Regions from separate parts of the Alkalispirillum mobile genome, predicted to be linked through region 2. Evidence: predicted binding sites of a transcription regulator. Region 2 holds the regulator's gene; the other holds the start of a gene.
What was found. Region 2 encodes FliA, which starts transcription of late flagellar genes. Its sites were predicted from a motif close to GCTAAAGTTNNNNNNNNNNCNGCCGATA; they were not measured.
Positions count from the first base shown of each region.

Region 1 (14,348 bases), on a different contig from region 2:
GCCCGAGCGGCTCTACCGGCAGTGCTACAACGGGGTCTACCGCAGCGATGACCGGGGCGGGCACTGGACGGAGATCACCCCTGGGCTGCCCAGCGATTTCGGCTACGCGCTGGTCACCCCGGCCGGCGACCCGGACACGGTCTACGTACTGCCCATCGAGAGCAACCACCTGCGGACCTGCTGCGATGGGCGGTTGCGCGTCTACCGCAGCCGCGACGCCGGCGAGACCTGGGCACCGCTCACCCAAGGACTGCCCCAGCAGCACGCCTACGTGACCGTGCTGCGCGAGGCCATGGGGGATGACGGTGCCGACACACCGGGGCTGTACTTTGGCACCTCCAGCGGCCATCTCTTCGGCAGCCACGACGGGGGCGAGCAGTGGCAATGCCTGGCGGAATTCCTGCCGCGTATCCTCTCGGTGACCGCCCTGCGGCGGTAACGCGACTCACTCCTTGTCGCCGCCCAGGCGGCGCAACAGCCGCTCCTGGTAGGCGCGTTCCACCGCCATCAGACCACCCTGACCCCGGCCGCGGCGCCGCTCCAACCGGGCGCGCAGCAGCGCCAGGCGCTTCTCCGCCTCGCTGCGCTGCCGCCGCTGTATGGCGGTGTCATCGTCCAGCCCCGCCAGCAGGGCCTCCAGGGATTCCACCTCGCGCTGGTCCTGCAGTTCCGGTGGCAGGCAGTTGGCATTCTTGAGCACGCGGTAGGCCATGCGCAGCTCCTCCGGCACCATGCTGTCGTCGTCCAGCGACAACGGCTTGCCGGCCCCGGGCAACTCGTCCAGCTGCCCGGCCTCCTGGGCCTCCTTGATGCGCGCATCGGCCAGCTCATCCAGGAATTTCATCGGCACCCTCCTGCCAGAAGGCGAGCACGTCCTCCAGCGCGTCGGCCCGTCGCATGGGCGGCAGGCTGCGCAGGAACACCTTGCCGTAACCCCGGCGGGTGAGCCGAGGGTCGGCGATGACCAGCACCCCGCGATCCTCGGCATGGCGGATCAGGCGGCCCACCCCCTGTTTTAGTGTAATCACCGCATGAGGCAGTTGCAGGTGGCGAAACGCGGAGCGCCCCTCCGCCTCCGTGGCCTGGATGCGTGCCTGCAGCACCGGGTCGGCCGGCGAGGCAAAAGGCAGGCGGTCGATGATCAGCGTGGACAGAGCCGCCCCGCGCACGTCCACGCCCTCCCAGAAGCTGGCCGTGCCCAGCAGCACGGCATTGCCCGCATCGCGGAACCGGGCCAGAAGCTCGTGCTGGGCCGCCGCCCCCTGCACGAGCAGGGGCCGGTCCAGGGTACCGGCCAGCGCCTCCGCCGCCTCACGCAGCACCCGGTAGCTGGTGAACAGCAGGAACGCACCACCGGGCGCTGCCTCGATCACCGGGCGCGCCATGGCCACCAGGGCCGCCGCGTAGCCGGGGGCGTTCGGTTCCGGCAGCCCCTGCGGCGTGTACAGCAGGGCGTTACGCTCATAGTCGAAGGGGCTGTCCAGGCAGAGGGTCCGCGGCTCATCCAGCCCCAGCCGCTGGCTGAAATGCTCGAAGTCGCCCTTCATGGCCAGGGTGGCGGAGGTGAATACCCAGGCGGCCGGGGCGGCATCGCGCCGGTTACGGAAAGGCCCGGAGACATCCAGCGGGGTCAGCCGCAACCAGAAGCCGCGCCCCTGGGTCTCGAACCAGGGCACGCCCTGCCCCGGCTCCGGCTCGTCGAACTGCTGCAACGCCTGATAGAGCCGCTCGGCGCGCTGCTGGCAGCGGGCCAGCTCCAGCCCGCGCTCGCCCAGCGGGGCCAGCGCCAGGGCCAGGTCGTACAGGGCCGTCTTGAGGTCATCCAGGCCCGCCCGGACGGCCGGTCCCGGCGGTTGCGGCCAGGCGGCGCGCTGGTCCGCCTCACCCAGCGCATCGCGCAGCGCCTCGGTGGCGTCGGCCACCCGCGCCACCCGCGCCGGGAAGCCGGGCTGGTCTCCGGCCTCGCGCTGGTACGCCTCCGTGGCATCCCGGGTCAGGTCGCGCAGCTGACGGCCGGTGATGCCCAGCCCGAAGAACCGGGCGGCGGTCTCCGGCAGTTGATGCGCCTCGTCGAGAATCCAGACATCCGCCTCCGGCACCACTTCGCCCCAGCCCGACTCGCGCAAGGCCCAGTCGGCCAGCAGCAGGTGGTGATTGACCACGACCAGGTCGGCTTCCTGGGCGCGGCGGCGGGCCTCGTAGAAGTGGCAGTCGGCAAACCGCGGGCACTGCCCGCCCAGGCAGCTCTCCGCCGTGGCCGTGATGCGGGGCCGCACATCGGTGCGCCGGGCGGCGGACGGGGCTTCGGCCAGGTCACCGGAACCGTTCTCCGCCGCCCAGCGGCGGACCTGCTGCAGGGCATCGTGCTGAACCGCGGAGCGCCCACCAGCCGCCTCGTCAGCCATGTCCAGGCGGTGCAGGCAGAGGTAGTTGGTGCGTCCCTTCAGCAGCGCGATTCGGGTCGGGACGCGCAACGCGTCCCGGACCAGGGGGAGATCGCGGTGGAACAGCTGATCCTGCAGGGTACGGGTACCGGTGGAGACCACCACCCGCTTGCCGGAGAGCAATGCCGGGATCAGGTAGGCGAAGGTCTTGCCAGTGCCCGTGCCCGCCTCCACGACCAGGCTGGCGTTGTCGGCCAGGGCCTCGCCCACGGCAGCGCCCATGTCCTGCTGGGCCTGGCGCGGGGTAAACCCGGACAGGGCCCGGGCCAGGTCACCGCCATTGCCCAGCGCGGCACGGGCCGCTTCCGGCAGCGCCTCCGGGGTCAAATGCCCTCCGCCTGCCGGCGGGCCTCATGGGCGCCCTCCTCGTCCCCCTGCTCGGCCCGGCTGGCCTCAATGAGCTGCCAGTTGCGCCGCTGCAGGGCGCGATCACCGTCGGCCAACCGAATGGAGCGCCGCGCCATCTGCTCCGCCTGGGCGTAATCCCCCTGCTGGAAGCGGACCACGGCCAGGTTTTGCCACAGCGGCGCCAGGTCCGGGCTGATGCGCACGGCGCGCTCCAGGTAAGCAGCCGCCTGGTCGTAGTCGCCGTTCTGGCTCGCCTCGCGGGCGTCCGCCACCAGTTCGATCACCGCGTCCGGGATGGCCGGCTCACGCTCGGGCTCCGGCTCGGCCGCCTCCTCCGGCGGCTCATCCACCTCCGGCTCATCCACCTCCGGCTCGGGCGCGTCCGGCTCGGGCGCTTCGGCGGGCTCCGGTTCCGGTGCCGGTTCGGTCGGCCGGTGCTCCGGCGGCATCAAGGTACAGGCCCCCAATGCCAGGGGCAGGAGCAGTACCAGCAGTCTTGCGTTCAGTCCCATGGGTCTTTTTCTCTCGTGCTCGCCACAGTGGCCCGGGCTAGCGGCCCAGCACCCGGTCCCAGAAGCCTCGCGAGTCATCTTCCCCCGGCTCGCCGGCGCAGTCCACCGTCTCGTCCGGCAGATGATCGGCGATGTAAGGCAGGCGCACGGCCCCCTCGCAGCCCTCGTCGGACCGCTTGCCGGTCTCGGCGTCGATCCAGACCGCTTCCACGCCGCCCGGCGTCTGGCGGCGCAAAGGCCGGTAGCTAAGGCGGCTGAACTGCTCCCCCCAGATGGGCAGCGCGCCGCTGGAGCCGGTCAGCCCGTGGCTGCGGTTGTCATCGTGCCCGATCCAGACCACGGAGAGCAGGTCCCCGGAGTAGCCGGCGAACCAGGCATCGCGATAATCGTCCGTGGTGCCGGTCTTGCCCGCCAGCCCGCTGGTGTCCCCTACCCAGCCCTGCAGGCCCCGGGCGGTGCCCTGACTCACCACCTGGCGCAGGGCGTGCTGCAGCAGGTAACTGCTGACCGGGTCCACGGCCTGCTCGGTGGACAGACTGTAGCGGGACAGCAACTCGCCATCGCTGTCGGTGACCGCCCGCACGGAGCGTAGCGGCGAACGGAAGCCCTCGGCGGCGACAGTCTGATAGACCTGCGCCATCTCCAGTACCGAGTGCTCGGTGGCGCCGAGCACGAAGGAGGGGTAGAGGCTGTTCGGCACCCGCCCGCCCAGGTCCGCCCAGCTGCGCGCCACCCGGCGCAGGCCGAGGCTCTGCCCCAGGTGCACGGTGGGCACGTTCAGCGAATCGGACAGCGCCAGCCAGAGCGGGACCTGATCCCGGTTACTGCCGTCGTAATTGCGAGGGGTCCAGGGGTCGCCGTGCTCGTCCTGGATGGTCACCGGCTCGTCGCTGAGCACGCTGCCCAAACCGTAACGCGAGGGCTCCCTGAGGGCTGCCAGGTAGACCGCCGGCTTGACCAGTGAGCCGATGGGGCGGCGCGCATCCAGTGCCCGGTTGAAGCCGGCATAACGGTAATCCGCGCCGCCCACCACACCCACCACCTCGCCGTCCTCCACGTTCACGGACACCAGCGCCGCCTGCGGTGCGTCATCGCCGAACTGGGCAAGGCGGGCATCCACCGCCGCCTCGGCCGCGCGCTGCACCCGGGGCGCCAGGGTGGTATGGATGTGCAGGCCGTCGCTGATCAGGTCCTCGCGGCGGTAGTCCCGCTGCAGGTGGCGGCGGACCAGGTCCATGAAGGCGGGGTAACGCCCCTGGTGGCGCTGGCCATCGGTGACCAGGCCCAGGTCCTCCGCCATGGCGGAGCGGGCCTCCGTCTCGTCGATGATGCCGTCGCGCGCCATCAGGGTAAGCACCAGGTCGCGCCGGTCCCGCGCCCGCTCCGGGTTGCGCCGCGGGTTATAGCGGGAGGGCCCGCGCACCATGGCCACCAGCAGCGCCTGCTGCGCCAGGCTCAACTCCTCCAGCGGACGGCCGAAGTAGAACTCGGCCCCCAGACCGAAACCGTGGATCGCCCGCCCCCCGCGCTGGCCCAGAAACACCTCGTTGAGGTAGGCCTCGAGGATCTCGTCCTTCTCGTAGTAGTGCTCCAGCAACAGCGCCATCACCGCCTCGGTGAACTTGCGCTGCAGCGTCTGGTCGGCGGTGAGGTAGAAGTTCTTGACCAGCTGCTGCGTGAGGGTGCTCCCGCCCTGCACCACCCGGCCGGCACGGATGTTGGCCACGGCGGCACGGGCGATACCGGTGAACGACAGCCCGCGGTGATCGTGGAAGTTGCGGTCCTCCACCACCAGCAGGGCAGCGATCAGGCTCTCGGGCACCTGGTCCAGGCGCACCAGCAGGCGATCCTCCTGGTGCGGGGCGTGCAGGCTGCCGATCACCGCCGGCTCCAGCCGCGCCAGGCCCACCGGCTCACCGTTCCGCAACCCCTCCAGGGTGCTCAGTTGCCCGTTAGCAAAGACCACCCGCAACTGCCGGGGCAATTCCTCCCCGTCCGGGTGGTTAAAACCGCGGGTGCTGAGGTGGAACTCCGCCCCGTTGCGGCTCCAACTGCCCGACTCCCGGCCGCTGCTGGTGCGTCGGTAGCCCAGCTCCTCCAGCTCCACCTGGAGTTCCGCCGGCGAGAGGGCCTTGCCGGCAAACAGTTCCAGCGGGCGGGCATACACACGCGCCGGCACGGCCCAGCGCCCGCCCTCGAAATGCTCGCGCAACTCCGGCTCCAGGGACTTGGCGTAGAGCGCCAGCAACCCCACCGAGATCAGCGCCAACGTTAGCATCAGCCCCAGCACGCGGCCGGCCCATCGCCGGAGCAGCCCGGGCTGGCGGGCTCCTGTCTGGCCCTTGCGGCGGGGTTTTCGGGATTTGTTTGCACTCAAGGGGGACGTACCCTGGTCGCGGCCGGGAACAGCGCGGCGGATTATATCACTCCTGACCGGCCGGAAACGGCTTTATTCCTATGGACATAGCCGCCATTCCTTAACTTCCCTGCGATCACGCGCTGCGGCCCTTCCCCCGATCGGAAAAGCCGCTTACCCTTATAGACTATCGTGTTATCGGGCATCGCCCCCCGCCTGGCCCGATGCCCGGCAGCTCAAGATTCCGGGCAAGCGGCCGCCACCAATGGCAGAGGCAGAACCCGCATAATCAGAAATCGCATCGATCAGGGGCAGCCGGCTATGGCTTCGGTACTCAAGGACAGGTCCCGACCCGGGACCACGCAGACCATGGACCACTTCTCGGTGATCCAGCAGATCGCCGAGCGGACCAGCGGCGTGGGTGTGGAGGCGGTGGACATCGTCAACCACATCGAGCATGTCGCCGGCCTTTTCCGCCGGCAGGCCTCTATCTTCTCGGACCTGGTGGGCACCGCCCGCCGCATGAGCGAGGCCAACGACACCGTCGACCAGGCCGCCCGCCGCGCCCACGACGTGGCGGCCAAGGCGGGCAAGGACGTGGAGCGCTCGCGCAACACCATCACCCACTCGCTGGAGCAGATCCGCGAGCTGGCCGAATCGGTCACCCACATCGAGGGGCAGCTGGGCACCCTCAACGAGGCGCTGCAAGGGGTCGCCCAGGTGGCCAACGAGATCAGCACCATCGCCAAGCAGACCAACCTGCTGGCGCTCAACGCCACCATCGAGGCCACCCGCGCCGGCGAGGTGGGCCGGGGCTTTGCGGTGGTCGCCGAGCACGTGAAGGAGCTGGCCAAGCAGACCGCCGATGCCACCGCTGAGATCCACCAGATCCTGGAGGAGCTGACAGCCATCATCGAACGGCTGATCCGGCGCGGTGCCGAGAGCACCGAAAAGGCCCAGGCCGTACGCGAGGGTACCCACGCCATTCAGGAGATCATGGAGACCGTGGGCAGCGCCATGCAGGACGTGGACACCGAGTCCAGCCGCATCCACGACTCCGTCGGCGAGATCGACCAGCACTGCCGCAAGACCGTGGACGGCCTGGAAGAACTGACCCACGAGGTGCAGCACGCCAACCGGGCCTTGGAAGAGGCGGAGCAGCGGACCGAAAAACTGCGCCACTTCACCGAGTTGCTGATCCGCGAGACGGCCGTGGAGGGGGTCGAGACCGTCGATACCCCCTACATCCGGTTGGCGGAGCGACTGGCCGCCGAGACCGCCGAAGCCTTTGAGGACGGCATCCAGCGGGGCAGCGTCAGCAAGGAGGCCCTGTTCGATCAGAACTACCAGCGCGAGGCCGATAGCGACCCCGCCCGCTACACCACCGCCAGCGCTGACTTCTGCGACCGGGTCCTGCCGGCCGTTCAGGAGCCCGCCCTGCAGCACCAGCGCCGGGTGCTGTCCGCGTTCGTCTGTGACGTGGGCGGCTACGTGCCCGCCCAGAGCCGGGAGGCGGCCCGCGCGCCCTCCGCCGACGATGGCGCCGAGCCGCCCCGCTTCCACCGCCGCCGCCTGGACAGCCGCGAGACCCGGGCGGCCGCCCGCAACCGCGAGCGCTTCCTGCTGCAAACCTACCGGCTGGAGTTGGGCGGTGGCCACCACGCGCTGGTCAAGGAGGTATCCGTGCCCATCAAGGTGCAGGGGCGTCACTGGGGCTGTCAGCGGCTGATTTACGCGGCGGAGTGAGGGAGCGACCACCATGCCATTGTTCAAACGGAAACAGCAGAACCGCAACGCCGCCGCCCCGCTGGTCAGCGACGAGGACCTGGCCTACCAGGAGATCCTCAAGCAGACCTCCCTGCACACCAGCGAGCTGGGGCTGGAGGCCTCCGACGTCACCGGCCACGTGGACGAGATCAAGGAGCAGACCCGCCGCGAGGTACAGCTCTTTGAAGAGCTGCGCGAATCCGCCCGGCGCATGTCCGAAGCCAACAAGGTGGTGGACGCGGCCGCACGCAATGCCCAGCACGTCTCCGGGGCAGCCCGGGCCGACATGAGCCGGTCCGACGAGACCATCCAGAAGGCGCTTTCGGACATCCGCGACCTGAGCCGTTCGGTGCATGACGTCGAATCGGAACTCAGCGGCCTGAACGACGCCATGGTGCGGGTAAGCAAGGTGGCCAAGGGCATCGGCTCCATCGCCAAGCAGACCAACCTGCTGGCCCTGAACGCCACCATCGAGGCGGCGCGCGCCGGCGAGGCGGGTCAGGGCTTCGCGGTAGTGGCCGAGGAGGTCAAGTCGCTGGCCGGGCAGACCCACGACGCCACCTCCGACATCGACCGCACCCTCCACGAGCTCACCGAACAGACCCGGCAGCTGATCAGCACCGGTGGCGAGAGCACCGACCGGGCCAAGGCGGTGGAGAAAGGCACCAACGCCATGCAGGAGGTGCTCGGTGCAGTCGCTCAGGCCATGGGAGACGTGGACAACGAGTCCGCCCGCATCGCCTCCGCGGTGCAGGAGATCGACCGCCACAGCGACACCACCCTGGACGGTCTGAACGAGATGGCCGACGACGTCACCTCGTCGCTCGCCAACCTGGAGGACTCCGGCAGCCGGCTGAACCGCCTGCTGAGCTTCGTCGAGGAGCTGATGAACCTGGCCAACGCCAGCGACGTGGAAACCGAGGACACGCCCTACATCCGCATCGCCACCGAGACCGCGGCCCAGGTCGGCCACGTCTTCGAGGAGGCCATCCGCAAGGGCGAGATCAGCGACGCGGACCTGTTCGACGAGCACTACGAGCCGGTGCCCGACACCGACCCGCAGCAGTACACCACCCGCTTCGTGGAGTTCACCGACCGCGTCCTGCCGCCCATACAGGAGCCGGTGCTGGACTCTGACCCGACCATCGGCGGGGTCTGCGCCATCGATCGCAACGGCTACATCCCCACCCACAACCTGCACGTGTCCAAGCCGCAGCGCGCGGGTGACCCGGAGTGGAACAACGCCAACAGCCGCAACCGCCGGCTCTGGGAAGACCGCACCGGGCAGACCGCCGCCAAGAACCAGCGCCCCTGGCTGCTGCAGACCTACCGGCGCAACATGGGCAGCGGCCAGTTTGTGCTGATGCGCGACTGTTCCGCCCCGATTACCGTCAACGGTCGTCACTGGGGCGCAATGCGGATACTCTACAAGCTCTGATCCGCGACACGGCAGGAGTACGCCATATGGGCATCGAGGTCACCGGGCTGCTGGGGTTTATCTGGCTGCTCATCATCATCTGGGCCATCGTGAAGACGGCAACGAGCGCGGCCGGCCCGGTCGCCAAGCTGCTATGGATTCTGATCCTGCTCTTCCTGCCCCTGTTCGGCCTGATCGCCTGGCTGTTGCTCGGCCCCAAGGGGTAGCGACGGTCGGCACGCCACCCGGTAGAGCGCCTCGTTGGCCACGGCCCGCGCCGTGGCCAGGGGGATAAAGGGCACCACCACCGGCCCGCTAGCCAGCTGCAGGTGGAGCGTGGCCAGCTGGCGCCGCCGCTGCACCCAGCTCTGCTGCACCGTCACGGCCTGCACCTTCTCCAGCGGAAAGAGCGTGGTACGCCGTCCCAGCAGACCCCGCCGTACACAGAGAAAACGGCCCGAACGGCGCCACGCCACCGCGCGCCAGCGCAGCCAGGCCACCGGCCAGGCGATCACCGCACCCACGCCGATCAGCGCCAGCCAGCCGGGGAACCCGGTCAGGCCCAGAAAAATCAAAGCCAGCACCGCTGCGATCACGATCAACCGCAAAGCCACCACGCGCCGGTAGAGACGGTGGACGCGCTGATAGCCCAGCTCCAGCGCACCCGCCGCCTCGTCGCCCGACCCGGGCCAGAAGACAGCGCCCAGGGTCGGCCCCTCCGACTGCCGCAACCCCGGCACCAGAAAGCGCTGCCCCGCGGTATCCGGCCCGGCGGAAAGGCCGTACTGGTGGCAGACCAGATAGCCGCAGCGCAGCCCGCGCCCCACCGCCGTCTGCACCCACTCCAGCGACTGCAGTTTTGCCGCCGAAAGGGTCTGCTGCTGACGGGTGAACAGCCCGCTGTACTGCACGTAACGGCTCCCCTCGCGCACCAGGGTGAACCCGTAAAAGCGCAGCCAGGCCACCACCACCGAGACCAGCATCAACACCAGAAGCAGCGCGACCACCGTGACCGACAAGGCCAGCCAGGGCGATTCCGCCGCCCGCTCCAGCCAGGGCAGCTCCGCCAATAACTCCGGGTTCCGCATGGCCATCCGCTCCAGCGGCTGCAGCACCGGCGCAAGCAGCGCGGCGATCACGTAGGCGTGGTTACTGGCCAGCCCGTGCCGGGTGAGCCCCAGCGGCCCGATGCGGAACAGCGGTGGCGACGGCGTCCGCGCGGACTCGGCCGCACCCGCCGGGTCGTCGTCTCCGACGGCCTCGCCGCGGGCTCGCTCCAGGCGCTGCTGAAGCCTCTCGGCCAGTTCCCGGCGGATACCGGGCAGCTCCACGTCCGCGGTGGCACCACCCGGCGTATCCAGGCTGAACCGGACCACGTCGAAGGGGCGCATGTAGACCGGCTGCTCCAGGGCCATGTGCTGCACCCGCTCGGCGCTCACCTTCACCTCGCGGCGCTCCAGCACGCCGCGCTGGACCACCAGCACATCCCCGTCCAGCCGGAACCGGAAGCGGCGGTAGTAGAGCAGGCTGATCAGCCCGGCGATCAGCAGGATCAGGGTCAGCGCCAGCCCCAGCTCGCGCAGGCCGATCTGCTCCAGCAGGGCCGCACCGGCGCCTGCACCGGCCACCAGCGGCAGGTTCTCGCGAACAAAGCGCAGCAGCCCGCCGAGAAACAGGATCAGCAGCGCCCAGGGCGACAGCCGCTGCCACTGCTCCGAGTCACCCGGGATACGTTCAGACACCGTCGGAGGCCTCCGGTGGCGGCTCGTCGGACGCGTCGGCGCGCCCCTGGATCCGGTCCAGCAGGTACTGGCGCAGGCGTTCGGCCTGCTCCCGCTCCAGCCCCTGGATCACCAGGTCGCCCCCGGCCCCGCCGGCGGTAAAGCAGGTCAGGCGGACCAGGTTGAAGGCGCGCTCTACGGGGTTGCTGGCTGTCTCCACGTGCTGGATGCGGACAAAGGGGAGCACGGTGGTCCGCTGCACCAGCAGCCCGCTGTGGTACGTGACATCCTGTTCCCGCACTGCCCAGGCGCGCCGCCTCGCCTCCAGCCAGGAGAGCGCGGGCGAGACCACCAGCAACACCCCCACCCCGCCGAGCAGCACCGGCCGCAGGGCCATGGGCACGCCGGTCATGACCGGCAGCAGCCAGGCGATGAAGCCCAGGGGCAACAGCCCCAGAAAGCGGCTGATGAGCTGGTAGGGGGCGAAGCGCCGCGAGACCGGCTGCAGCGATTGCGCCTCCAGCCGGGGCAGCGCCTCCGGGTCCACCGGTGCATTGGAAAAGGCCATTGTCACCTCGAAGCTGTCCATATGGGGACAGTATCTCAGATGCGCGCCGGGTCAGTCGTTGCCCTCGCCGTGGGCGGGCAGCACCAGCCGAGCCTCCAGTCCGGTGTCGGTGTTGTGCAGGCTCAGTTCACCACCGTGGGCGCGGGCAATGTTGCGGGCAATGCCCAGTCCCAGTCCGGTGCCTCCGGTGGCCGCGCTGCGAGAGGCGTCCAGCCGGTAGTAGGGGTCGAAGACCCGCTCCAGGTCGGCCTCGGGGATGCCCGGCCCCTGATCGCGGATGTGTACACACAGCGTGTCGCCCGAAGGGCTGACCCACACCGTGGCGCCGCCCCCGTACCGTACGGCATTGTCGATGAGGTTGCCGAGGCAACGTTTCAGGGCCAGCGGCTCACCCCGGGCATAAACCGGCCCCGAACCGCTGACCTGCACCTTGCCACCGGTCTCCCCGGCTTCTTCCGCCACATCCCGCAGCAGGCCCATCAGCTCTACCGGCTCAGGGTCGTGGGCCAGGTGATCCCCGCGCATGAAGTCGAGGGTGGACTGGACCAGCTTTTCCATCTCCGCCAGGTCGGCCTGGAAGCGCTGGCGCAGGGTGTCGTCGGGCAGCATCTCCGCCCGCAGGCGCAGTCGGGTAATGGGGGTCTTCAGATCATGCGACACCGCGGCCAGCATCTGCCCGCGCTGCTGCAGGTTCTCACGCAGACGCTGCTGCATGGCATTGAACGCGCGGGTGGCCTGGCGGACCTCCCGGCTACCCTGCTCCGGCAGGGGTGGGTGGTTCAGGTCGCGCCCCAGGTTCTCCGCGGCCCGGGCCAGGGTGCGCAGCGGACGGGTGAGACCCCGCACCGCCAGCCCCGCGATGAGCAGCACCGACAGGGTGAATACGGCCAGCGCCGCCAGCAGCCGCTGCGGCCAGCTCAATGCCTCGGACGGAACGGGCTGGCGAAGGGTGAGCACGGTGTCGTCATCGAGACGCGCCTGGACCAGGATCAGGCGCATGGCGCCCCCGTGGTGCTGGTGATGGCGCTCGTGCATCTCGGCGAGCCGACCGCCCTCCCCTGCCGGCTCCTCCACCCACACCTGCAAGTCACGATCGCCGGCCATTCGCTCCTGCAGCACCTGCTGGAGCCGGCCGGCCGGGTAGCTTTCCGGCGGGTCGTCGCGCCAGGGCTGGTCCAGCGTGGGGCGCAACATGCCGCGACCGCGCAGCCGCTCGCGCCGTTCGTCGGTGGTCAGGGTCTCCAGCTCCTCCAGACTGCTGGCCAGCCGCTCGGCCAGGCCGGAGACCACCACACCCAGGGTCATGCGGCTGCGGTCCTGCCAGAGGATCCATCCGGCCGCCAGTTGCGCGGCCAGCAGCCCGCCCAGCAGCAGGATCAACAGGCGCCCCAAGAGAGTCTGTGGCCAGAGCCGCATCAGTTCACCCGCTCCACGTCACAGGCCATCAGGTACCCCTCATTGCGCAGGGTGCGGATGATGCGCTGCTCGCGGGCGTCGTCGCCCAGCAGCCGGCGCAGACGACTGACCTGCACGTCGATACTGCGGTCGTAGGGGCTGGCATCGCGGCCGCGGGTGATGTCCATGATCCGGTCGCGGCTGAGCGCCCGGCCCGGCTGCGCGGCAAGGGCTTGCAGCAGGCGCGTGTCGGCGCCGCCAAGGGTGTGCACTTCGCCATCGGGTGCGGTGAGGGTGTGAGCGTCGGGGTCCAGCAGCCAGCCGGCGAACCGGAAACAGAGACCCTGCCCAGCCTCCTCACCTTGCTGACCCTGCTGCTCGCGGACCATGCGACTGCGCCGCAGCAGCCCCCGGATGCGGGCCAGCAGTTCCCGGGGGTTGAAGGGCTTGGGCAGGTAGTCGTCGGCACCGATCTCCAGGCCGACAATACGGTCGGTCTCCTCGCCGCGCGCGGTGAGCATGATCACCGGCAGGGTCCGCCAACGCTCATCGCCGGCGCGCAGCTGGCGACACAGCTCCAGCCCGTCGTCCCCGGGCAGCATCAGGTCGAGGATGAGCAGATCCGCCGGGCCGGCCGCCAGACTGGACCAGAGTGCGGCACCGTCCGGCACCGCCCGGGCCTCGAACCCGTTCTGGCCGAGGTAGTCCACCAGCAGCTCCCGCAGTCCGGGGTCGTCATCGACGATGAGTATGTGCGCCTGCATCCGTTACCACTCCCTGCAAACCTGCCCCACCCGGGCCGAACGCCGTGCCCGGGGTCGGTGTCCCACCTGTATACCACTCCCTGCCCGGGCGGCGTGTAAGCGCTTGTTACCCCGGCCGGGGTCCGGCTTACGTACTGTTACAAACCGCGGCCCCCGGGAAACAAGGGGCTTACCTGAAGATGGTCTGATGAAGGCGTGGCAGGGACATCGCCTGCCGAACCAGCCGAACCTAAGATCGAGGAGTACGACCATGACCAAGAAACAGACCCGACCGATGACCCGGATTCTAACCGGTATCACCCTCGCAGCATTGCTCGCCGGCTCCACCGTGGCCGGGTTCAGCATCGCCCAGGAGCATCAGCGGGGCGAGGGCAAGCAGGGTGAACGTGGCGGCATGATGATGGAGCGGGGCCAGAAAGGCGAACATGGCCACATGAGGCATGGCTACATGCACGGCGGTGAGCGCATGGCCGAACACCGCGAACGCATGGCAGAGCGCCTGGACCTGGACGAGGAGCAGCGCGCCCTGTGGGATGAGTTCCACGAGCACATGGGCCCGCACCACGATCGGGAGCAGCGGCGTGACGCGATGCAGGAGATGATGGATCAGGGCTTTACCGACCGTCTGGAGCGCATGGAGCGCTGGTCCGCCGAGCATGCCGAGCGTATGGGCAAGGCCCGCGAGGCCGGCGAGCGCCTTTACGAGGCACTGGACGAGGAGCAGCGGCAGAAGCTGGATGAGGCCCCGCGTCAGATGCGTGAACACATGCGCGAGTACCGGGAAGACCGCCGCGGAAACGGCCAGCGCCAGGATGGCGAACGTCGCGGAGGTCAGGGCCAAGGCGGTTACTAACGCCGCGCCTGTGCGACCGGTAACCGAACTGTAACCTTTCTGTCTTACCATCCGCCGGGTTGCCGGCCCGCTCCCGGGCCGGCCCAGTTACCCGGCGGAGTCTTGATGAAACCCTTTTCCACCCTGCTCTACGGCATGCTATTGAACCCGCTGCGCACGCTACGCCGGGGCGCCGAGGCCCCGCCGCCCGGCTGGCGGCACAC
Region 1 covers NZ_RCDA01000001.1:717-15,064, reverse strand. The annotation lists gene DFR31_RS00070 (WD40/YVTN/BNR-like repeat-containing protein) at 1-439, shown strand, start outside; gene DFR31_RS00065 (DnaJ family domain-containing protein) at 446-844, opposite strand; gene yoaA (DNA repair helicase YoaA) at 828-2,771, opposite strand; gene DFR31_RS00055 (tetratricopeptide repeat protein) at 2,768-3,304, opposite strand; gene mrcB (penicillin-binding protein 1B) at 3,342-5,681, opposite strand; gene DFR31_RS00045 (methyl-accepting chemotaxis protein) at 5,982-7,406, shown strand; gene DFR31_RS00040 (methyl-accepting chemotaxis protein) at 7,420-8,865, shown strand; gene DFR31_RS00035 (PLDc N-terminal domain-containing protein) at 8,892-9,071, shown strand; gene DFR31_RS00030 (PH domain-containing protein) at 8,997-10,586, opposite strand; gene DFR31_RS00025 (PH domain-containing protein) at 10,579-11,133, opposite strand; gene DFR31_RS00020 (ATP-binding protein) at 11,185-12,549, opposite strand; gene DFR31_RS00015 (response regulator) at 12,549-13,292, opposite strand; gene DFR31_RS00010 (Spy/CpxP family protein refolding chaperone) at 13,543-14,145, shown strand; gene DFR31_RS00005 (Yip1 family protein) at 14,251-14,348, shown strand, end outside.
Region 1: the regulator FliA is predicted to act here: its motif matches at 5,895-5,922, upstream of DFR31_RS00045 (methyl-accepting chemotaxis protein).

Region 2 (14,348 bases):
CAGCCAACCCCGAAACGGCTACAGGACGCGAAAAAGAAGGGTCAGATTCCGCGCTCGCGCGAGCTGACCACCACGCTGCTGATGCTGTTCGCCGCCCTGGGGATGCTGATGTTCGGCGGCTACATGGGTGAAGGGATCGTCGGTCTGCTGGAATGGTCCTTCCAGCCTGGCCGCGAGGAGATCTTCGACCCGAAGGAGCCCATCGCCCGGGTTCACGAGGCCCTGGGCCGGGGCCTGCTGATCGTCGCCCCCTTCGCCGGCCTGATGATGCTGGTGGCCCTGATCGGGCCGGTAGCGCTCGGGGGCTGGACCTTCAGCGCCCAGCCGATGATCCCGAAGCCGGAAAAGATGAACCCGGTGAAGGGCATCAAGCGCATATTCGGCCCCAAGGCGCTGATCGAGCTGGCCAAGGGCATCGCCAAGATCCTGGTGGTGGGCTCGGTGGCGGCGCTGTTCTTCTACCTGTTCCAGCAGGAGTTGCGCTCGCTGGCGCTGGCCCCGCTGCAGTCGGCCATGGCCCACGCCATCGAGCTGTTCTTCATCGCCTTCTTCATTTTGGCTGCTTCCCTGATCGTCGTGGTGGCGGTCGATGTCCCCTACCAGCTCTGGGACCACCAGAAGAAGCTGCGCATGACCCGCCAGGAGGTGAAGGACGAATTCAAGCAGACCGAGGGCAAGCCCGAGGTCAAGGGCAAGATCCGTCAGTTGCAGCGGGAGGCCGCCCAGCGCCGAATGATGGAGAAGGTGCCCGAGGCGGACGTGGTGGTGACCAACCCCACGCACTACTCCGTGGCGCTGCAGTACGACCAGCTGAAGATGCGTGCGCCACGGGTGATCGCCCTGGGCAAGGACCAGGTGGCGCTGCGCATCCGCGAGATCGCCAGTGAAAACGGCATCCCGCTGTTCGAGGCGCCGCCGTTGGCACGGGCCTTGTATCACACTACGGACATCGACCAGGAGATCCCCGCCGGCCTGTACATGGCCGTGGCCCAGGTGCTGGCCTACATCTACCAGCTCCGGGCCGCGCGGGGCGGGCAAGGCGAGGCACCGCGCCGCCCGGCGCCGGACATCCCGGAGGAGTTCCGGCCCTACGCCGACAAGGGGGCGCCGGATAGCGGGGCGTCAGAGCGATGACGGGCCGGGTGACGGAAACCCGGCGACCAGGGCCCGATAAGGGGCCGCGAGCAGGAGCAGACCAGAGACGATGAACGCCACCCTGATGGACAACCTGCGCAGCGTCGGCCCCCTGGGCCTGGGCACGCCCCTGCTGGTGGTGGCCCTGCTGATGATGCTGGTGGTGCCGCTGCCGCCCATCGGGCTGGACCTGCTGTTCACCTTCAACATCGTCCTGTCACTGTCCATCCTGCTGGTCACCGTCTACGCCATGCGGCCGCTGGACTTCGCGGTCTTCCCCACCATATTGCTCATCGCCACGTTGCTGCGTCTGGCGCTGAACGTGGCCTCCACCCGCATCATCCTGCTGGACGGCCATACCGGCACCGCCGCCGCCGGCCGGGTGATCGAGTCCTTCGGCGAATTCGTCATCGGCGGCAACTACGCCGTCGGGCTGGTGGTGTTCGCCATCCTGATCATCATCAACTTCGTGGTGGTCACCAAGGGCGCGGGCCGGGTGGCGGAGGTGTCCGCCCGCTTCACCCTGGACGCGCTGCCCGGCAAGCAGATGGCCATCGACGCCGACCTGAACGCCGGCATCATCGACCAGAAGCAGGCCAAGGAGCGGCGCGAGGATGTGGCGCGCGAGGCGGACTTCTACGGTTCCATGGACGGGGCCAGCAAGTTCGTGCGCGGCGACGCCATCGCCGGCATCCTGATCCTGGTGATCAACCTGATCGGCGGGCTGTCCATCGGCATGCTGCAGCACGACATGATCTTCGGCGATGCCGTGCGCAACTACTCGCTGCTGACCATCGGCGACGGCCTGGTGGCGCAGATCCCTTCGCTGGTGCTGTCTACTGCCACGGCGATCATTGTTACCCGGGTGGCGGACAGCCAGAAGATGAGCGATGCGGTCACCAGCCAGCTCTTCAGCAACCCGCGGGTGCTGTGGGTGGTCGGTGGCGTGATCTTCTTCCTGGGCCTGATTCCCGGCATGCCGCTGCTCCCCTTCGCCTTCTTCGGCACCGTCTGCCTGACGGCCGCTTACCTGATCACTCAACGCCAGAAGGAGACCGCCGAGGCCGAGGCGCAAGGTAGCGCCGCCGCTGCCGGCGAGCAGGCCGAGGAGAAATCCCCGGAGCAGCGCGAGCTCAGCTGGGATGACGTGCCGCCAGTGGATGTGGTCGGCCTGGAGGTGGGCTACGGCCTGATTCCGATGGTGGACCGCAACCAGGGTGGGCAGCTGCTCACCCGGATCAAGGGCGTGCGCAAGAAGCTCTCGCAGGATCTCGGCTTCCTGGTGCAGCCGGTGCATATCCGCGACAACCTGGACCTGGGGCCGAACGCCTACCGGATCTCCATCAAGGGCGTGCCGGTGGCCGAGGCAGAGGTGCAGCCGGGGCGCGAGCTGGCCATCAACCCGGGCAGTGTGCAGGGCGAGCTGAAGGGTATCCCCACCAAGGACCCGGCCTTCGGCCTGGAGGCGGTCTGGATCGAGTCTTCGCAGCGGGATTACGCCCAGACTCTGGGCTACACGGTGGTGGACACCAGCACGGTGATCGCCACCCACCTGTCGCAGCTGGTGCAACAGAACGCCCACCGCCTGCTGGGGCACGAGGAGGTGCAGAAGCTGCTGGATATCCTCGGCCAGAGCCAGCCCAAGCTGGTGGAGGAGGTGGTGCCCAACACCCTGCCGTTGTCGGTGGTGGTGAAGGTGTTGCAGAACCTGCTGGAGGAGCGCATCCCGGTCCGCGACATGCGCAGCATCGTGGAGACGCTGGCCGAGTACGGCGCCCGCAGCAAGGACCCGGCCCAGCTTACCCAGGCGGTGCGTGAGGCCCTGGGCCGGCAGATCGTGCAGAACATCGCCGGCATGACCCGCGAGTTGCCGGTGATGACCCTCGATCCGCAACTGGAACAGATGTTGCTTAATGCAGTACAGGGCGGCGGGGAATCGTCGGGCGGCTTCGAGCCGGGCCTGGCGGAGCGCCTCCAGCAGTCGCTGGCGGACACCACCCGCAAGCAGGAGATGTCCGGCCAGCCGGCAGTCCTGCTCACCTCGCCGCAACTGAGGAATTGGCTGCAGCGGCTTATCCGCCACAGCGTGCCCAGCCTGCACGTGCTCTCGTACAACGAGATCCCGGATGACCGCCAGGTTCGCATCGTAGCCACCGTGGGCCAGCAACAGCAGGTCGGCAGTGGCCAGTAAAGGACAAGAGGGCAGGCGATGAAGATCCAGCGCATTTTCGCCGAGGACATGCGGCAGGCCATTCGCAAGGTACGCGAGGAGCACGGCCCGGATGCGGTCATCCTCTCCACCAAGCAGGTGGAGGGGGGCGTGGAGGTCATTTCGGCCATCGATTACGACAAGCAGGCGGTGGAACAGGCCGCCGACGGTGGTGAGCCGGGGCGCGGCCTGGGGCGGCCCGGCGGGTTGCCGCTGGGGGCGATCGGCGAGAACCGTGCGCGGCGGGAGGAGCAGCAGGAGGCCCCCTCGACGGGAACGGGCGGTGGGTTCCCCGATCCCGCCCGCCTGAACAGTGACAAAAACCCGGCGCCTGACGGGGGTACGTCGCCCCGCCGGAAGCTCGACATCACCGTGGGTGACGATGACGAGGACGAGTTGTTCGCCGACCTGCAGCAGGCTCACGCCGAGTCCGCGCGCGAGGCCCGGCAGCGGGAGGGCGCCGCGTCCGGAGAACGGCGGCCGGCAGCAAGGCGTACGCGCGGGGCGAGCCCCACGCCGCGGGTGGAGTGGGCGCAGGACCCGGCCATGAATCAGATGCGCGAGGAGATCCGCCAGCTCCGCGGGTTGTTCGAGAGCCAGCTGAGCCTGATGGAGTGGAGCCAGATGGGCCAGCGGCACCCGGCCCGGGCCGGGTTGCTCAAGCGGCTGGCTGACATGGGGATGGGCAGCGACGTGGCGCGCCGGTTGGCGGATCACGTGCAGGCGGAGGCCGACCCGGAGGAGGCCTGGGCCCACGCCTTGCAGATCATCGAGCGCAATGTCGCCATCGCCGAGGATGACATCCTGGAGCAGGGGGGCGTGATGGCCCTGGTCGGTCCCACAGGCGTGGGCAAGACCACCACCGTGGCCAAGCTGGCCGCCCGCTTCGCCCTGAAACAGGGTCGGGACCAGGTGGCGTTGGTGTCCACCGATACCTTCCGTATCGGCGCGCAGGACCAGTTACGGAATTTCGCCGGTATCCTGCAGGTGCCGGTCTACAACGCGGCCAGCGGCGAGGAACTCGCCGAGGTGCTGGACAGCCTGCAGGACAAGCGCCTGGTGCTGGTGGACACCGCCGGCATGAGCCAGCGGGACGTGCGGCTTGCCGAACAGTTCACGGCCCTGCGGGAGAGCAGTCGCCGGCTGCGCACCTGCCTGGTACTGTCGGCAGCCACCCAGTTGAGCACGCTCACCGAATCCATGCGTGCCTTTGCCGCCGCCGAGCCGCAGGGCTGCATCTTCACCAAGCTGGACGAGGCGACCAGTCTGGGCGGTATGCTGACCGTGGCGCTGCGCAGCCGCCTGCCCGTGACCTGGCTGGGGACCGGGCAGCGGGTACCGGAAGACCTTGAGATCGCCAGGGGTGATAAACTGGTCGAGCGCGCCGGCGCCCTGGTGGACGAGTACCAGCAGGAGGTGGACGAGGAGGCCCTGGCGTTGAGCCTGGGTGGCGCGCGACATGCTGGTGAATAACACGGGTTTCGATCAGGCAGCAGGACTGAGACGCATGGCTAATCCCAGACCGGTAAAGGTCATCGCCATAACCAGCGGCAAGGGTGGCGTCGGCAAGACCAACGTGTCCGTCAACCTGGCGGCCGCGCTCAGTGCCCGGAATCAGCGGGTCATGCTGATGGACGCCGACCTGGGGTTGGCGAACGTGGACGTGATGCTGGGGCTGTCGCCGCGGAAGAACCTCTCCCACGTGATCGACGGTACCGCCACGCTGGACGAGGTGCTGCTGCGTGCCCCCGGCGATTTCACCATCGTGCCCGCCTCGTCGGGTACCCAGCGCATGGCCGAGCTCACCCCGGCAGAGCACGCTGGGTTGATCCGCAGCTTCAGCGAGCTCAGCCACGACCTGGACTACCTGCTGGTGGACACCGCGGCGGGCATCTCCGATGGCGTTATGAGCTTCGCCAAGGCCTCCCGCGAGGTGATGGTGGTGGTCTGCGACGAGCCCTCATCCATCACCGACGCCTACGCGCTTATCAAGGTGCTGAACCGCGATCACGGGGTGGAGCGCTTCCACATGGTGGCCAACCGGGTGCGCTCGCCGGAGGAGGGGCGGATGCTCTTCCGCAAGCTCTCCGCGGCCACCGACCGCTTCCTCGACCTGGCCATCGATTACGTGGGCATGGTGCCGGAGGATGACTGCCTGCGGCGCGCCGTCCAGAAGCAGCAGCCGGTGGTTACCAGCTTCCCCGGTAGCCCGGCAGCGCGGGCCTTCAAGGACATGGCCATGCGCGTGCAGAAGTGGCCCATGCCGGCACAGATGGTCGGCAACCTGGAGTTCTTCGTTGAGCGCCTGGTGCAATACAGTGCCGGGGAGGTGTCCTGATGAACGGACATGCCATGTACGCCGAAGTGGCGGCGCAGAGCCAGAATGACCTGCTGGTGAGGCACGCCTCGCTGGTCAAGCGCATCGCCCACCACCTGGCCGGCCGATTGCCGCCCAGCGTGCAGTTGGACGACCTGATCCAGGCGGGCATGGTGGGGCTGTTGGAAGCGGCCCAGCAGTACGATGCCGGCCAGGGGGCGAGCTTCCAGACCTACGCCGGGATCCGCATTCGCGGGGCCATGCTGGACGAGATCCGGCGGTTGGACTGGACCCCGCGCTCGGTGCACCGCAAGGGCCGCTCGGTGGCCGAAGCGATCCGGACCATTGAGCACCGCACCGGGCGGGATGCCCGCGATCACGAGGTGGCCCACGAACTGGGCATCACCCTCGACGAGTACCACCAGATCCTGCAGGATGTTTCCACATCCCGCGTCTTCAGTATCGATCAGGAGGATCCGGCGACCGGCGAACCGCACCAGCTACCGGGCGACCACCCGGAGCCCTTTGCCGAGATCACCGACGAGGGCTTTCAGCAGGCACTGGCCGAGGCCATCCGCCAGTTGCCGGAGCGGGAACAGCTCATCATGGCCCTGTACTACGACGAAGAGCTCAACCTGCGCGAGATCGGCCAGGTGCTCAATATCACCGAGTCGCGCGTCAGCCAGATTCACGGCCGTATCGTCGTCAAGCTGCGCGACTTGCTCAAGGACTGGCTGAGCCGCGGCTAACGCCGCCTCTGTGTGCTAACGGGCCGGATGTAATAGGGGGACTGTCACAGCCATGAACAAGAACATGAAGATCCTCATCGTGGATGATTTCTCCACGATGAGACGCATCATCAAGAACCTGCTGCGGGATCTGGGTTTCAACAACACCGTCGAGGCCGACGACGGCAAGACGGCCCTGCCTATCCTCAAGCGCGGCGGCATCGACTTCCTGGTCACCGACTGGAACATGCCGGGCATGACCGGGCTGGAATTGCTCAAGGAAGTGCGAGCCGATCCCGATCTCAAGGACCTGCCGGTGCTCATGGTCACCGCCGAGGCCAAACGTGATCAGATCGTGGCCGCCGCCCAGGCCGGCGTGAACGGATACATCGTCAAGCCGTTCACCGCCGTCACGCTCAAGGAGAAGATCGAGAAGATCTTCGAGCGGATCGACGCCGAGGGGGCGTGAACGCATGAGCGCAGAATCCATGAGCGATGGCCAGGCCAATCACCCGCAGGAGGATAGCCTGGCGCGTTACCGCGAGGCGGCGGAACGCCTGATGCAGGCGGTTGACCGGGGGGACCAGGGCGAGGCCGACGCGGTGGTGGACGAGCTGACCCACCTGCGCGAGACCGAGCTCTTCCAGCAGCTGGGCCAGTTGACCCGCGACCTGCACGAGGCGATCAAGTCCTTCAAGCTGGACACGCGGCTGTCAGACATCGCCGCCACCGAGATCCCCGACGCCCGGGAGCGCCTGAACTACGTCATCACCATGACCGAGCAGGCGGCCCACCGCACCCTGGGCATCATCGAAGAGTCCATGCCGCTCACCGACGAGCTCCGCGACCAGTCCGCGGAGCTGGCCGAGCGCTGGCGCGCCTTCCGTCGCCGGGAGCTCTCCGCCGAAGAGTTCCGCGAACTCTCGCGGGACATCGACGGCTTCCTGGGGCGCGCCCGGCTGTCCGCGTCCGATCTGCACAATAAGCTCTCCGAGGCCCTGATGGCCCAGGACTACCAGGACATCACCGGGCAGGTCATCCGTCGGGTGATCGGGCTGGTCGAGGAGGTCGAGGAGAACCTGGTGCAGATGGTGGCCCTGTCCGGCAAGGCCCGGGGTGAAGAATCCCGGAAAACGGCCGATAAGGGCAAAGAGAACAAGGAAACCGATATGCGGGGCGAAGGGCCACAAATGCCCAGCAAGGGTGAGGATGTGGTCAAGGGCCAGGACGACGTGGACGATCTGCTGTCCAGCCTGGGCTTCTGATTGGACACGCGCCCGGCTCCTGCCGGCTGAGCAGGGCACCGCATGAATCACAGGGGGCAGGCATGGGGATCGACATCGAAGACGACATCGTTCAGGACTTTCTGGTGGAGTCCCGGGAAATCCTGGAGAACCTCGGCGAGCAGTTGGTGGACCTGGAGCAGAGTCCCGACGACCGCGATCTGCTCAACGCCGTCTTCCGCGGTTTCCACACCATCAAGGGCGGTGCGGGCTTCCTGAGCCTGGACCCGTTGGTGGAGGTCTGTCACCGCACCGAGGACGTCTTCAATCTGCTGCGCAATGGCGATCGCACCGTCACCCCGGAGTTGATGGACACGGTGCTGCAGGCGCTTGACGTGGTGGTCAACCAGTTCAACAGCATCGAGAACGGCGAGGACCCCGAGCCCGCCGACCCGGCACTGCTGCGCGACCTGGAGGCCCTGAACATCACCGACGAGCAACGGCTGGCCGGGGAGGGCGCTCCGCAGGGCGACACGGCCGCCGCCGACCCGCCGGTACAAGGGAAGAGGCAGGCCGAGGGTGCCCCTGGTCAGGGGGAAGAGGGCGACATCAGCGACCAGGAATTCGAGCAGTTGCTCGACGCCCTGGAGGACGAGCAATCCGCGCCCGCTGCAGATCCCGCCGGTACCGACCAGGGCGCCAGCAGCAGCGACGAGATCACCGACGACGAATTCGAAGCCCTGCTGGACGAGCTGCACGGCAAGGGCAAGCACGCCGGCGTGCCCGAAAAGGAGCCGGCTTCCGCCTCCACCGGCGACCAGGGTGGGACCCAGGCTGCCCCGGATCAGCCTCAGGGCAACGGCGACGAGGAGATATCCGAGGACGAGTTCGAGGCCCTGCTAGACGACCTGCACGGCAAGGGCGGCGCCCCCGGGAAGGGAGCGGCGGACGACAAGGCGGACCGCGGTTCTGCATCGGCCTCCGAGGCCCCGCCTGCCGCCCCCCGGGAGCCGACGCCCAAGGCCCGGGCGGAGCAACCCGCGCAGCCCGCCAAGCCGGCCGCGGGTGGCGGTTCCGGTGGCCAGAAAGGGGGCGGTGGTACGGGGGGGCAGTCCTCGGGCGGTGGGGGTGCCGGCAAGGCACCCGCACCCAAACCGGAAGCCACCGTGCGCGTGGATACCGCCAAGCTGGACGACATCATGAACCTGGTCGGGGAGCTGGTCCTGGTCCGGAATCGGCTGGCCACGTTGCGCGGCGTGCTGGGCGATGAGCGCATGGGGCAGGCGGTCTCAGACCTGGAACTGGTTACCTCCGACTTGCAGACCGCGGTCATGAAGACCCGGATGCAGCCGATCAAGAAGGTCTTCGGGCGCTTCCCCCGCCTGATCCGTGATCTCGCGCGGAACATGGACAAGGACATCAAGCTGGAGACCCGCGGCGAGGACACCGACCTGGACAAGAACATGGTCGAGGCCCTGGCCGATCCCATGGTCCACCTGGTGCGCAACGCCGTGGACCACGGCATCGAACCCCCGGACGAGCGTGAGGCAGCGGGCAAGCCCCGCGCCGGCACAGTCCTGCTGGCCGCCGAACAGGAGGGGGATCACATCCTGCTCACCATCGCCGACGACGGCCGGGGTATGGATGCCGAGAAGCTGCGTAACATCGCGGTGGAAAAGGGCGTGATGGACCGAGAGTCCGCCAACCGGCTGGACGAGAAAGAGTGCTACAACCTGATCTTCGCCGCTGGCTTCTCCACCAAGGAGGAGATCTCCGACGTCTCTGGGCGCGGGGTGGGCATGGACGTGGTCAAGAACAGCATCTCGCGTCTGAACGGCACGGTGGATATCGACTCCGAGATGGGTGTCGGCACCACCATGAAGGTTCAGCTGCCGCTGACGCTCGCCATCCTGCCCACGCTGATGGTCAAGGTCGGGGGGCGCAAGTTCGCCTTGCCCATGTCCGTGGTCCGCGAGATCTTCGAGCTCAACCACAAGCGGACGAACGTGGTGAACGGGCGGCTGGTGGTCATGGTGCGCAACAAGGCCATGCCGCTGTTCTTCCTCGAGCGCTGGCTGCAGCAGATGGGCGAGGGTACCGTGCGGAGCATGCACGAGGCCGGCAGCGACGACGAGCGCCAGGTGGTGACCGTGATCCTCGGCAACCAGGCCGTGGGCTTCGTGGTGGACGAGGTCATCGGGCTCGAGGAGGTGGTCATCAAACCCCTGGGTGCCATGCTCCAGGGGCTGCCCGGCCTGGCCGGGTCCACCATCACCGGCGACGGCAAGATCGCCCTCATCGTCGACATCCCCAGTCTGGTCAAGGCTTACGGTACCCGGCTCTGACCGGGTGCCGTCGGCCAATGCCCCCCGGTCCGGCCCCGCTGAGCCCGCCTGATACGGTAGACTGCGACTACCGAGACATGAACGTCCCTGCATCGGGAACTGGGAGGTAATGGGTGAAAGTACGTGCGCTGGTGGTGGATGACTCCGGCTTCTTCCGCCGCCGTATCAAGGCCATGTTGCAGGAGCATCCCCGCATCGAGGTGGTGGGGGAAGCGGCCAATGGACGGGAGGCGGTGGCGCAGGTGCAGAAGCTCCGCCCGGACGTGGTCACCATGGACATCGAGATGCCGGAGATGGACGGCATCACTGCCGTGCGCGAGATCATGCGCCAGCAGCCCACCCCGGTGCTCATGTTCTCCTCGCTGACCTACGACGGCGCCCGCGAGACCCTCGATGCCCTTGATGCCGGGGCGTCCGATTTCATTCCCAAGCGGTTCGCGGACATCTCCGGCGACATGGAGCAGGTCAAGCGCCAGTTGCAGGAGCGCGTGATCGCGCTGGGCGGTGGCCGCGGCGCGCCGGCCAGTCGTGCCCCGCGCCCCTCCGCGCCCACCAGCCCGCCGCCGGCCCGGAGCGAAGCGCAGCGCCCGGCAACCCCCGCGGCCCGGGCCGGCACGGAAAAAACCGGCGTTGCAACGGCGCGGTCGCGTGCGACAACACCATCCGCACCAGCCGCCGCGCCGGCAGAGGCCCCGCCGCCCCGTGCTGATCGCGGGCATCGGGTGCGCGCCGGGGACCTGAAGCTGGTCGTGATCGGGACATCCACCGGCGGCCCGGTCGCCCTGCAGCGGGTCATGACCCAGCTGCCGGCGGGTTACCCGCTGCCAGTGCTAATCATCCAGCACATGCCGGCGAGCTTCACGCCCGCCTTCGCCGAACGCCTCAACGAGTTGTGCCGAATCCAGGTGCGCGAGGCCCAAAACGGTGACGAATTGCGCCCGGGGCAGGCGCTGCTGGCACCCGGTGGCCGACAGGCCGCAGTGGAGGAGCGCGGCGGTAAATTGACGGTTCGTGTTTTTGACGCGTCGTCTGAGCAGTTCTACAAGCCGAGCGTGGATATCGCCTTCGCCTCCGCGGCCAAGTATTGCCCCGGCAAGACATTGGGTGTCGTGCTCACCGGCATGGGGGCCGATGGCTGCGAGGGTGCCAAGCTGATGAAGCGTGCGGGGAGCCCGATCTGGTCCCAGGACGAAGCCACCAGTGTCATTTACGGCATGCCGGCCGCTGTGGCCAAGGCGGGGCTCACCGACCGCGTCCTGCCCCTGGACCAGGTGGGCGAGGAGTTGGCCCGGCTGCGCTGAGCCCGGGGGGGTTGGCCCGCTGCTTGCATCATATGGCCTGTATTCCAGGCACACGGAGAACCGACGGCCAAGCCCATGAGGATCTGGACAGTCGCCAATCAAAAAGGCGGGGTCGGCAAGACCACCACCGCAGTCAGTTTGGGCGGCCTGCTTGCGCTCAAGCGCCGCCGTTGCGTGCTGGTGGATCTGGATCCTCACGGCTCGCTCACCGCCTACTTCGGCTACGACCCGGAGACCGTGCAGCCCAGCATTTACGATCTGTTCGACACACCGGGCAAGGCCCCGCCGGCGCGGGAGCTGTTGCACGACACCGGCGTGGAGGGCCTGAAGCTGATTCCCGCCTCCACGGCACTGGCGACCCTGGACCGTCAGCTGGGCAGCCGGCAGGGTATGGGGCTCGTGGTTCAGCGGGGTCTGGCGACGCTGGAGGATGACTTCGAGTTCGCCTTCCTGGACTGCGCGCCGATGCTGGGGGTGCTCATGGTCAACGCCCTGGCGGCCTGCGGCCACCTGCTGATACCGGTGCAGACCGAGTTTCTGGCACTGAAAGGCCTGGAGCGGATGATCCGGACCCTGGACATGGTGCAGCGTTCGCGCAGTCGGCCGTTACCCTACACCATCGTACCCACGCTCTATGACCGGCGTACCCGCGCCTCGGTGGAGTCGCTCAAGGAGATCCGCCGCGTCTACGGTGATAAGGCCTGGGAGGGCGCGATCCCGGTGGATACCCAGTTCCGCGATGCCAGCCGCGCGGGCCGGCCGCTGACGGTGATGCAGCCCTGGGCCCGCGGCAGTATTGCTTATCGCAAACTGCTGGACACTTTGGATACCGATGGGGCGGACGATGACCGGCCGGAGGTGCAGCATGGCTGACCGGCGGAACGGAGAGGACCCGGCGCTGGTGCGCCAGGACCAGGCCCTCAGCAGCTACCTGGAGGACCTGCTCTCGGCTATCCCGGAGGGCGACGAAGAGGCGTCCGGGCGGGAAGAAGCCCCGGAGCCGGAGCCCGCCCCGCACCCACCCCGACCGGTGTTGGATACCCCGGCCCGGCCGGTGACGCACCTGCCCACCGTGGCACCGCCGGAGCCCGCAGAGCCGGCGGTGAAGCCAGCCCCGGCGGAAGCCCCGCCCGCGGAGACGCCCGAGGAGCCCCCGCCAGCGGAGGTCCCTGCCGTTGATACGCCATCGGTCGCGGCCCGGCGGGCGCCGGCGCCAGAGCCAGAACCCGAAGGGCCTCATGACCCGATCCCGGAATGGGCCCGCCCCGATTTCCAGGCGCTCATTTTCTATGTGGGCGGGCTGCGGCTGGCTGTCCCCCTGGTCAAGCTGAACAGTGTGGTGCCGTATCCGCGGAAGGTTGCCCCAACGCCCGGCAAGCCGGACTGGTTCCGCGGCCTGTTCCATTACCGGGGGCGCAACGTGAAGGTGGTGGACACGGCTACCCTGGTGCTGGACCGGCACCGCAACCGGCTGTCCGACGAAGACCTGTCGCCCCGGAAGCTGCTGGTGGTAGGTGACAGCGAGTGGGCGTTGGCCTGCCGGGATGTGGGCGAGGTGATGCGGTTGAAACCGGACCAGGTGCAATGGCGCACCAGTCGCGGCCAACGCCGGTGGTTGGCCGGCACGGTGCGCGAGCACCTCTGCGCGCTGATGGACACCGACGCCTTCGCGGAATTGCTGGAGGAACACCGGACTTGAGTTTTCGGCGTGGGCGCCGACATGGTAGATATAAACCACCCGCAGCGCCGGGAATAGACAAGAACACGAGGACGTGAGACATGGCGCAGCAGCAAGAAGACGAGCAGCAATACGAGCAGGGGCCCACCAGCCAGTGGGTGACCTTCCGCCTGGACGACGAGACCTACGGCATCAACGTCATGCAGGTGCAGGAGGTGCTCCCGCTGTCCGAGATCGCGCCGGTGCCCGGTGCACCGCCCTTCGTCATGGGTATCATCAACCTGCGTGGCAAAGTGGTCACGGTGATCGACACCCGGCTGCGCTTCGGGCTGCCCGAGCGCGAACCGGACAAGAACAGCCGTATTGTTGTCATTGAGGCGGGGTCCCACATTGCCGGCATCATGGTGGACAGCGTGGCGGAGGTGGTGAACGTCGCCGAGCACGAGATCGATACCGCCCCCAACGTGGGCAACGAGGAGTCCTCGCGCTACATCTACGGCGTGGTCAGCCGCAAGGAGGGGTTGCTGATCCTGGTGGATGTCAATCGTATGCTCACGCAGGAGGAGTGGGACGACGTCGCCAGCGTGTAGTCGGCTGGCTTGTCCCGGGGGATTCGCGGTGCTAGATTAAAACTCCCACATCGGATGTGGGACCCAGGATCACCGCACGCTGGTGCGGTACAGGCCAACGGAAGAAAGGAGTTCAAAGGCCATGAAACGACATGTTGTTACCCGCTTTTTCACCGCTCTTGCGCTCTCCTCCCTGTCCGCCCTCGCCGTGGCATCGGGCGGTATTGATATCAACACCGCATCTGCCGAGCAGCTGGCTGAGCACCTTTCGGGCGTGGGCGAGGCCCGCGCACAGGCGATCATCGACTATCGGGAAGAGAACGGCCCGTTTGCCACGGCCGACGACCTGACCCGGGTCAGCGGGGTGGGCCCGGCCACCGTGGAACAGAACCGGCAACACATTCTGACCGAGTGACCCTATAGCGTTGCCGGCCCCACCGCCGTGGCGGTGGGGCCGGGGGTCGAAAGCGGTCCCTGCCTGTGCGGTAACCCGGCCGGCTTACATGTACACGCCACCGTTGATGTTCAGCTGCTGACCGGTGATGTAGGCACCCTCTGCGGCCAGGTAGGCCACGCCGCGGGCTACTTCCTCCGGTTCGCCGAAACGCTGCTGCGGCACATTGGCGAGAATCTTCTCCTGCACCTTTTCCGGGATGGCCGCCACCATCTCGGTGGCGGTGAAGCCCGGCGCCACCGCGTTCACGGTGATGTTGTTGCGGGCCACTTCCTTCGCCAGGCTCTTGGTGAAGGCGATAACCGCACCCTTGCTGGCCGCGTAGTTGGTCTGGCCGAAGTTGCCTGCCTGACCCACAAACGAGCTGATGTTGATGATTCGCCCGAAGTT
Region 2 covers NZ_RCDA01000002.1:200,389-214,736, forward strand. The annotation lists gene flhB (flagellar biosynthesis protein FlhB) at 1-1,134, shown strand, start outside; gene flhA (flagellar biosynthesis protein FlhA) at 1,205-3,325, shown strand; gene flhF (flagellar biosynthesis GTPase FlhF) at 3,344-4,816, shown strand; gene DFR31_RS09180 (MinD/ParA family protein) at 4,851-5,681, shown strand; gene DFR31_RS09185 (RNA polymerase sigma factor FliA) at 5,681-6,409, shown strand; gene DFR31_RS09190 (chemotaxis response regulator CheY) at 6,474-6,857, shown strand; gene DFR31_RS09195 (protein phosphatase CheZ) at 6,862-7,653, shown strand; gene DFR31_RS09200 (chemotaxis protein CheA) at 7,716-9,956, shown strand; gene DFR31_RS09205 (protein-glutamate methylesterase/protein-glutamine glutaminase) at 10,070-11,257, shown strand; gene DFR31_RS09210 (ParA family protein) at 11,333-12,130, shown strand; gene DFR31_RS09215 (chemotaxis protein CheW) at 12,123-12,956, shown strand; gene DFR31_RS09220 (chemotaxis protein CheW) at 13,037-13,525, shown strand; gene DFR31_RS09225 (ComEA family DNA-binding protein) at 13,647-13,919, shown strand; gene fabG (3-oxoacyl-[acyl-carrier-protein] reductase) at 14,004-14,348, opposite strand, start outside.